DNA from 2 places in the Paenibacillus sp. S-12 genome. Region 1 is predicted to be linked to the other one. Evidence: predicted binding sites of a transcription regulator. Region 1 holds the regulator's gene; the other holds the start of a gene.

Region 1 (5,088 bases):
AACTACGAACGGATTGCCGTTGCTTTTTCATTAGGCCACACCCCCACAGGCGATGCTTGCAATGGAAGCAAAATTGTCTTGCTTCCTTGCCCATCCTTGAGTTGAATATAGACATAACGAGCATCCATTTCGGTTTGAATCTGAATGCCTGGGTGCTGCTGTTGAAGCTCCTTCAATCGTACGGGAATGTCACTATACTTCTGATGAACCATCGCCTCAGCTACATCGAACATGGCCCGTGACCATAATTGATCGATATTCGGCGTGCTTTGCTCATTCCAATATTCGAGTTGAATCTTCTTACCGCTCGAATTTTGCTGCAATTCATCTGATACTTGTTCAACCAAGCTGCTAATATTTGTTCCGTTCTTGGTCTTCAGCTTTACTTGCAATGTATCGGGATCCCACTTTACATCATACTGCGTAATTTCAGCATGCTGCTTGAGCACTCGCTCTACAGGCTGCTTTACGAAGCTGCGTTCATAAAATGCCCAACCACCGAACAAAGCAACAGCTGTAATCAACATAATGAGCAAGGTAGGAACAATACGTATTTTTTTCGCCATGCTGAAACCTCCTGTTGCTAATCTATATTATATACCCCTAATGTTCTCTCTTTGATATATCATGAGTATATCATACATACTGCACTATCTCTGAATGTAAAGTGTACCATGATTGCCATCGAACTTGTTCCAGGAATAAAAAAGCGCTGCATCCTCCGTCTGATGTACATGTGTTCATGTACGCACAAACGAAGCAGCAGCGCTTCAAGATCATTCGTCGAATATGCTATTTATTAGGCAGCGTATAAATATCACCTGTAGGCGAACCGTTAGCAAATGTATAAAAATGATAGAAATAATGGACAACGCCTTGGTCATCTTTTCGTTTGACTAAAGCCTGCCATAAATATTGATCATCCTTATAAGCAGGAGTAATTCGGATCACATCTGCATCCGGGTACTGCGCTTCAATTCTCCCCTCAATCGTTTCCTTTGAGGTTACTTCTGCAGAAGTCATTAGGTTTACCTTATCCGGGAGCACCCAAATCATATGTTCCTGACCTTGCTCGTCAGTTCCCCGAACCGTATATACAACTTGATCCCAAACCCCCTTCTCCACTTCAGTCACACTTGCAAGCTTAACAGCCTCATTCGCCCGTTTCACAATTTCCGCTTCTTTTACTCGCTCATCCTTATTAATATATTGCACATACTGATAAGAGGCGAAGAACAATCCGACTAGAAACAAGAGAACGAGTACCGGTATCAGCCATTTCCAATGCGATCTCCGGCGTACGCGTCTTCTCTGCATGAACTCTCCTCCTGCCTATCTTGCAAGCAAGCTCTCAAAGCATTGCTGCGCCTCATGAAGGATTCGTTCCTCATCCATCGTCAGGCATTCGCCATTCTTCACAACCTGCTTTCCATCAACCCATACATGCTTGACATCCTTGGCAGATGCCGAGTATACAACATGGGATACCAAATCCGTATGAGGCATAAAGTGAGGCTGATCAATATCAACTGCAACAAAGTCAGCCTTCATTCCCACTTCAAGCGCGCCAATATCGTCAACACGAATTGTCTTCGCACCATAGATTGTTCCCATGCGCAGTGCCTCTGCTGCAGGAATAGCAGTCGGATCACCGGACACGCCTTTATGGATCAGGGCGGCGAGTCGAATTTCTTCAAACATATCAAGGTTATTGTTGCTTGCCGGTCCGTCGGTACCAAGTGATACTACAACACCTGCACGAAGCAGCTCAGTTACGCGAGCAACGCCGCTCGCCAGCTTCAAGTTGCTGCCTGGATTGTGAGACACCGCCACATTATATTTCGCAAGCGTTTCTATTTCCTCATCTGTCAGATGAACACCATGAGCGACGAAGGAAGGACGTGAGAAGAAGCCAAGCTTCTCGAGATGCGCTACCGGACGCATTCCATAATCCTTCACATTTTGCTCTACTTCAGCTTTCGTTTCTGACATATGAGTATGAAGCGGCAAATCTAAATCATGCGCAGCCTGAACAAAGCTCTCGATAAAGGATGGCGGGCAAGTATACGGCGCATGTGGCGCCAACAGTGTACGAATGCGGCCATTTGCCTTCCCGTTCCAATCCTTCGCGAACTGGATCGCTTCATTCAACTTCTCCCGCTGTACATCCTCCGGACACAAGCCAATCGCTCCGCGCATGAGTGATGCACGGATTCCAGATTGCTCACTTACCTTTGCCACTTCATCCATGTAATCATACATATCAACAAATGTTGTCGTACCGCCCTTCAACATTTCAACAACCGACAACGCCGTTCCCCAGTACACATCCGTAGCCGTAAACTTACCTTCCATCGGCCACATTTTCTCCTGCAGCCACGTTTGAAGCGCAAGGTCATCACCATATCCGCGCAGCAAAGACATCGCAGCATGTCCATGTGTATTCACAAGTCCTGGAATAAAGAACAATCCCTTGCCATCAATGATTTCTGCACCTTCAGATGTGTATTGCTCAGGCAAATCAGCTCCCAGATGAACGATGCGATCATTTTCCACGACCATGAATCCATGGAAGGAGGATTGTTTCGCAGTTGGAGACAAGTCGGCAAATATGCCGTTTTTAATAATGATTCGATGTGTCATTCGGCAGGTACTTCCTTTCCATTATCAGATAAATAATACGCCAAACTGAACAAGTCCGTCGTGAAGTCGGCTGTATGAACCCGAATATTCGGCGGCACTCTCAAGATGACAGGCGCGAAATTCAAAATGGCTTCTACCCCGGCCTCTACAAATTGATCCGCAACATGCTGTGCTTCCGTAGCCGGCACCGTAATGATTCCGATGCGAATTTGCTTTTCACGAACCGTAGGAATGAGATCAGACATGGGCTGAACTTTCAAATTGTTAATCTCAGTGTTAATTTTGGACTCCTGAGCATCGAACACAGCAACAATTTTCATATTATCTTTCAAGTATACGGTGTAGTTGCAAAGGGCGTGCCCTAATTTACCTGCGCCGACAAGTCCAACAGGTATTACCTGATCGAGTTTTAAAATATGCCGAATTTGTTGAATAAGATACGATACATCATACCCGATACCCTTGCGGCCGAAGTCGCCGAAGTATGCCAAGTCCTTTCGAATTTGGGCAGGATTCAAGTTCAGCTTCTGTCCCAAATCTTGAGATGAAACTGTGAGCACTTCACGCTGCTTCAATTCTAATAGGTGACGTAAATATACGGGTAAGCGCCGAACGACAGCTTCTGATATTTTTAGTGCTTTCATCCTAAAAAAGCTCCTCTCATCGCTCTCCAATACCTCTTTGATTATGGTCTAGCCACGTATCTATACGTGGTACAAGTTGTTCTGTTGCCATATGCTCCATTTTTGGACCAGGCAGCGAGTAAAGAAAGTGTTTGCCATAGCTTGTCTCAATAACCCGGGTGTCATAAATGATTACAATCCCTTTGTCCTGCGTTGTGCGCACGAGACGACCGAATCCCTGCTTGAACCGGATAACAGCCTGCGGTACAGAATATTTGCGGAACGGATTTTGATTCATCCGCTTCAAGCGATCGCATTTTGCTTCCACTAACGGGTGATTCGGCGGCTGGAAAGGAAGTCGTACAATCGCCAGACAGGTCAGCGCATCTCCCGGAATATCTACTCCTTCCCAAAAGCTGCTTGTCCCAAGAAGCACCGAGTTCGGCTGTTCTCGGAACCTTCGTGTCAGCTTGCTTCGATTGCCGCTGTCAATTCCTTGTCCCAGCACTTGAATGCCATGGAGGCTTAGCGCTTCCTTTAGCGGCTCATATACATCCCGCAGCATGCGATACGATGTGAATAATACAAGCATTCGTCCCTCTGTCACCTTAGCTACATCGGCCAGTGACTGCATCAGCGTCATATTAAACTTAGCGTCTGACGCCCCCTTTACGCTCGGAAAGTCACGCGGAATGACTACAAGCGCTTGTTCACGGTAGTTAAATGGTGACGGAAGGATGACAGTGTTCAAGCGCCCATCCCGTTCTGCATCCTTCAAGCCCAATTGTTCGGCCACGAACTGGAACGATTTATCGACAGACAATGTTGCTGATGTCAGAATGACACTCTTCTTCGGCTCAAAGAAATAACGCTTCAGTGCCTCACTCACATCAACAGGGACGGCATACATTTGCATCGATTTATGCTTATATTGGAGATTTCCTTCCATCCAATATACCGTATCCGCATCCTTGCCCTGCATAAACTCCCGGAATTCATCACGAAGTTGCCCAATGTCCTTGAACAGACCTGTCACGTCTGCCGTAACGCCTTGAACCTCGTCATCATCGTAATCCTTCCATTCGTTAACGAGCTTCTCCCCCGAACGGACAATGTCGCTTAAGCGGGTATGAATATCGCCTTCCAGTTCCGCAATAGAGCTCCAGGCTTCAGGACGATTACCTGACGGCAGCCTAAGCACAGCTTGGCCGCCCTCCGCTTGACCGGCTTCATTCATGGAAGGCAGCATCTGATAAAGTTGCTCATGCAAGCGATCCCACTGATCCTTGACATCGACGAGCTGTGTCAGCATCTTATCAATTCCTTCTGCCCAGACAAGCGCCTTTTCATTGCCTGACAAGCGAAGGCGCTGCTGCAGCAGCACAAGCGCCCCGTTTTTACTATCCTTGAACAACTGGGTCAACGGATGAATGAGTGAAAAATATTGCAAGTGAATGCCTAGGTGTTTGCCGGCCGTCTCTTCAAAGTGGTGTGCTTCGTCTACAACAAGCTGCTCGTAGGCAGGAAGCAAACGATGCTCTGCAATGACATCCGTAAATAATAACGAGTGGTTCGTGATGATAATGTCTGATAAATTCGCATCATTCTTCGCCCGATGGTAGAAGCACCGACGGAACCAAGGACATGCGCGATTCAAGCAAGAATCACTATCACTGGCAACGGTATCCCAGAAGTCAGCACCTTTATGAACGAAGTGCAGCTCTTCATCATCTCCATGTTCGGTCTCACTGAGCCACACCAGCATTTGGGCAGCTGTCAGACTATCATCGCGAGCATGTACATACTCCCTATTACCTATTTT
Region 2 (5,088 bases), on a different contig from region 1:
AGTCAATGAATGAAATCAATGATAAGAACGACAACATGTTCGATCATAATCTGAAATCCATCATGTGGGTGAAGCAGATTATGGTGAACAATCGTACCATTGATGCGGCTATCTTCGAATTGATGGCGAGCAGTGACGACACTAGAAATAATGAACTCAAGCAAACGATTGATCGATTGCGAGCAGAGAATAATACTTTGTTGACACGTTACAAAGAGGTTATGCAAACAGAACAAGAGAAGAAGCTGGTAGATGGATATGATAAGGCGTTAAAGCCTTATCGTGAAAGTAATATACGTTCAATTGAATTAGCCATAGCCAATAAGAACGAAGAGGCATATGATTTTTATAATGGGAATGTGCGTGAAGTCAGAGTCAAAGTACAACATATACTTACTGAGCTTGCGAAACTGAATGAAGATTTGGCAGCAAAGCAAGCTGAGGAGGTGGGGCAGCTTACAGATGCTTCCACCTTAACAAATGTGATTATTGGAATCGTATCCTTCCTGCTATGCTTGTTTGTTGGGTACATCACTGTCAACATGATTGTGAAGCCGCTTCGTCAAATGCAAAGGCTGATGGAGCAAGCTGAACAAGGGGATCTAACCGTTCGCGGCACGTATGAATCCAAGGATGAAATTGGGGTGCTGATGAAGGACTTTAACAAGATGATGGAAGGTTTGTCGTCGATTATGAGCACTGTGCATGAACGTTCAGAGCTGCTGCTTCATAATTCACGCCTTGTATCGGACAATGCAAATGAAACGGCGCAAGCGACAGAGCATATTGCAGCTTCAATGGAACAAATTGCAACCGGTTCACAGCTGCAGCAGACGGCATCGGAGGAAAATGCAATCGCACTTGAGGAATTTGCACGCGGCATCCAATCTATCGTTGAAAACACGGCCAGTGTAGCGGAATTGGCAAGTCATTCAGCGCTACAAGCCGAGCAGGGGAATGCGACGATCGTTGATGCGATGGAGCAGATGAAGTCAATTAATCAATCCGTGCATACAACTGAATCCGCAGTGGAGCAGCTGCTTGATCATTCCCTTCAGATTGAGAAGATTATTGATGTCATTACGAATATTGCAGGGCAGACGAACCTGCTTGCACTGAATGCATCGATTGAAGCGGCAAGAGCCGGGGAGAGCGGCAGAGGCTTCTCTGTAGTTGCTGGCGAGGTTCGCAAGCTGGCTGAACAATCGAGTGAATCTGCCAAGCAGATTGCCGAACTCATTTCCGTCATGCAGAATAGCACGCAGGAAACCGTAAATGCAATGGGCTATGTTCGGCAGGAGGTAGCTTCCGGCATGAAGGTGGTTGCACAGGCCGGGCAGATGTTCGAGCTTATTATGGCGTTGGTGCAGCAAGTAACAGGTCAAGTGCAGGAGACATCTGCAGCTACCGAAGAAATGTCAGCAGGTACAGAGGAGATTACGGCCTCCGTAGATGAAATGGCGAAGGTTGCGACTGATGCTTCCTCTGCGGTACAATCAGTCGTTGCTGCTTCAGAAGAGCAGCTTGCTTCCGTGGAGACCATATCGGCCTCGATCGAACAGCTTAAGCAAATGGCGGAAGAGCTGCAGATGATGGTAAATCGTTTCAGACTATAATCAAAAATATACAAGCTGCAAAAATAGCCGGCTGTCGTTGGAGACAGGCCGGCTATTTTAATCATTAGAAGATCTGCATAATAAGAGTCGATAAGGGGGATGAAGTATCCTCTTGATCAATTGCAGCGACTCTTAAGAAACGAGCTTCTGATACTTTTCGTTTGGAGTGACTATTACAGACGGGTTCTAATTGGATTATCCGAACGCTCGCTATCATGCAATAGTTTTATAGTACTTTTCTTGCGTTAGGTAAGGGGGAAGTGTGCGTTTTTTTCTTGGTAAGTAGAAAAAACGCTTGGGCTTTGATGAGCCCAAGCGTTCATTGTGATACGAAATCGCTTATTGTGCTTTTGCGAAGTCAGCCGACTTGATACCAGCTTGACGTCCGAAAATGATGATATCTGCAACGGAGTTGCCGCCGATACGGTTTTGACCGTGCAATCCGCCAATCACTTCGCCAGCTGCGAACAGACCTGGGATAGACTTGCCGTCCTTCGTTACTACCTCAGTGTTCGTATTGACTTTCACGCCGCCCATAGTGTAATGAATACCTGGAGCGATTTTGATGGCATAGAATGGGCCAGCGGACAGTTCGTTGTCCATGCCTGTTGTTCTGCCGAATTCTGCGTCTTTTTTATCCTTCACTGCGCCGTTCCACGTATCCAGCGTAGATTTTAGTTGGTCTGCCGGAACGCCCATTTCTTTTGCCAGAGCCTCAACCGTTTCGCCTTTAATAACGAAGCCCATTTTTTCGTATTGCTGAATCGCTTTTGCACGCGACTTTACGCCGGAATCAAATACGAGATAAGCGGCTTTGTCAGCAAGCTTATTGATGGCTGCAGTTACATTGTCACGAGTGTCTAATTCGTTAGTGAATCGTTTGCCGTCTTTAGAAACGAGAATTGCGCCTTCACCGCGGACAGCTTCCCCGATGAGATACGATTTCTCTTGCTGCACAGTAGGGTGAACCTGAATTTGATCCATATCGACAGTAACGCCGCCGAGTTTTTCAATCATTGTAATGCCGTCACCTGTGCTGCCTTCTTGGTTTGTCGTTACGAGACCTTTCAAATCAGGGCGAACAGAGGAGATCATATCCATATTGGCACCGTAACCGCCAGTTGTCACAACAACTGCATTCGCTGCAATATTTTTCTCATCCTTCTCTTCAAAGAGAACTTTAACGCCGTTAACCTTGCCGTCTTTTTCAGTAATATCTGTTACTTTTGCATTGACGAAAAGTGGAATTCCTTTAGATTGTACATTTTTAACAAGACCGCTAACGAGATATTGTCCAACAGCAGAGCCGTCCTCAGGACGGTGTGTACGTTTTTCTTTCATACCGCCAGTAATCGTGAGATTGTTCAAGCGAATGCCGATAGAATCCAGCCAGTCAATCGCGTTTGCGGAATTGTCAACGAAGTAACGAAGCATTTCTTTGTCGTTCGTTCCATGACCGCCTTTTAACGTTTCTTCAAAGAAGAGATCGTTGCTATCTTCAATGCTTTGCTCTTTTTGGAATTTCGTCTGAGAAGCATTCATACCCGATGAGGACTTCATCGTATTTCCGCCGGCTGCCGGCATTTTTTCGAAAATAACCGGGTTCATGCCTTTGTCTTTTGCCTCAAGGGCAGCGGTCATCCCAGCCCCACCTGCACCGATGATGATGATATCATATTTATCTTGTAATTGATCGATAGGGGTGTAGCTTGCTTTCGAAGCTCCCGACACGGCTTCTGATTCTGGTTTCTCTGCTTTTGTTGCATTGTCTTGATTCTGGTTCGCGCTCGTATTCCCGTTACCGCCGCATCCAGCGATGATGAGCATAAACGAGAGAACGAGAATCAACGTTGCTGCTGCATTCTTTCTCATGAGTTTTCCTCCGCTTTCTATCTCTTTATAGATGAACCTTAAGGGAATACCTAGGACGGAATGCAACGAAGCGAACCCGTAATGTCGAGTAGGCTATGTACTGCGGTTTCTACGCAATTGAATGGCTTTCATAGTTGCTCTTCCGACTTCTAAGTTGGCTCTCTTTTAAGTTCATTTTAATTTTAATATATTTTCAATTATTATATTGTGATGTATTTCACATTCCAAGGTGGTTTTAGGTATAAATACGTTGCGTAAATATTGGAAAGCCCCACATTCACAAAGAAATGAAATGGGGACGGGTCGTCGATGGATATTTGACGACTCATCACTGCTTATCCGTAACTTCTGCACCCAAGCTTTAATGTTGCTGTTACCCCTGCATGATCGGAAGGCCACAGTCCTGTATCGGTTCGATCTTGCTGCTTCTCTCCAACATTATCTGCCTTGACGGGCATCCATCCATTTTTAAATAAAATGTAGTCGATTCTAGCGAATAAGGAAGATTGATCATTCAATAGGTCGGCGTCCTGACAGCAAGTAAATCCATTGCCTTTACCAACTTCTTCCCAAGTGTCATAGAAACCATTTGCTAGAAATAAGCCGTAGGTTGGGGTTCCGGTGCCATCTGCATTTGAATTCAAGTCCAAGCTTGTCAGAGCGTGGTAATATTTATGTGATTCTGATATAATCCTCTATATATTTACCCCCTATAACATTGTAAGGTGATCACTCATTATGGCACTCTCATTTGCAAGATTAATCAAATGCAAACCCCCGATTCCCTGACATTTCGATGATGTAATTGAGATTTTCGAAATTATAGGGGGAATGCAAGTTGGCACAAAAAATCTCAACTCCATCATTGCTTTTATTTATTATTCTTGTGGGATTTCCACAAATCAGCGAAACGATATACACGCCTTCTTTGCCGGACATTGCTAGTCAATTGCAGGCAAGCAACAACATGATTCAGCTCACGCTCAGCATTTATTTTCTTGGGTTTGCGGTTGGTGTTTTTTGCTGGGGAAGGTTATCGGATGCAATTGGTCGGCGCCCTGCCATGCTTTGGGGCATTTTCGTATATGGAATAGGCAGCATAGGCTGTTATCTGTCAGGTTCCGTGGAGTGGCTATTGGTTAGTCGATTCATGCAGGCATTCGGTGCAAGTACAGGCTCGGTTGTAACGCAAACGATCTTACGAGAAAGCATCGATGGTTCGAAGCGTCATGCTGTATTTGCTCAAATCTCAGCAGCTCTTGCTTTTACACCGGCTTTAGGGCCGCTGATTGGAGGCTGGGTTGATCAGTCGTTAGGCTTCAGGGCTGTTTTTCTAACCCTTGTCATCATGGGTGTGGCGATATTCATGTACACGTTCGCTTCCTTGCCTGAAACGAGAGGTGCCACGACAACTTTGAATGTGAATACATTGTCTGTCGCCAAGCGCCTCATTACAGACGGCAGAGTATGGGCATTTGGCTTTCTAATCGGAGCAACGAACGGCATTCTGTTCAGTTACTATGCAGAAGCGCCTTTCGTATTTATTGAATACTTTGAGATGACGCCAGGCATCTATGGTTTCTTTGGTATTTTTGTAGCG

Evidence for each region. The regulator Rex, encoded in region 1, represses fermentation and respiration genes when NADH is low (regulators of the CRP and FNR family bind a similar motif). The targets are predictions, from matches to a motif close to TTGTGAAATATTTCACAA.
Region 2: the regulator Rex is predicted to act here: its motif matches at 3,694-3,711, upstream of NO352_RS10140 (flavocytochrome c).

What each region holds. Positions count from the first base shown of each region.
Region 1 is NZ_JASIUF010000012.1:301,365-306,452, forward strand. Features, by position in the region: gene NO352_RS12405 (AAA family ATPase) at 1-31, opposite strand, end outside; gene NO352_RS12410 (quinolinate synthase) at 3-566, opposite strand; gene NO352_RS12415 (cell wall elongation regulator TseB-like domain-containing protein) at 793-1,317, opposite strand; gene NO352_RS12420 (amidohydrolase) at 1,333-2,643, opposite strand; gene NO352_RS12425 (redox-sensing transcriptional repressor Rex) at 2,640-3,287, opposite strand; gene dinG (ATP-dependent DNA helicase DinG) at 3,304-5,088, opposite strand, start outside.
Region 2 is NZ_JASIUF010000011.1:16,432-21,519, forward strand. Features, by position in the region: gene NO352_RS10135 (methyl-accepting chemotaxis protein) at 1-1,616, shown strand, start outside; gene NO352_RS10140 (flavocytochrome c) at 1,956-3,488, opposite strand; gene NO352_RS10145 (exonuclease/endonuclease/phosphatase family protein) at 3,824-4,132, opposite strand; gene NO352_RS10150 (multidrug effflux MFS transporter) at 4,327-5,088, shown strand, end outside.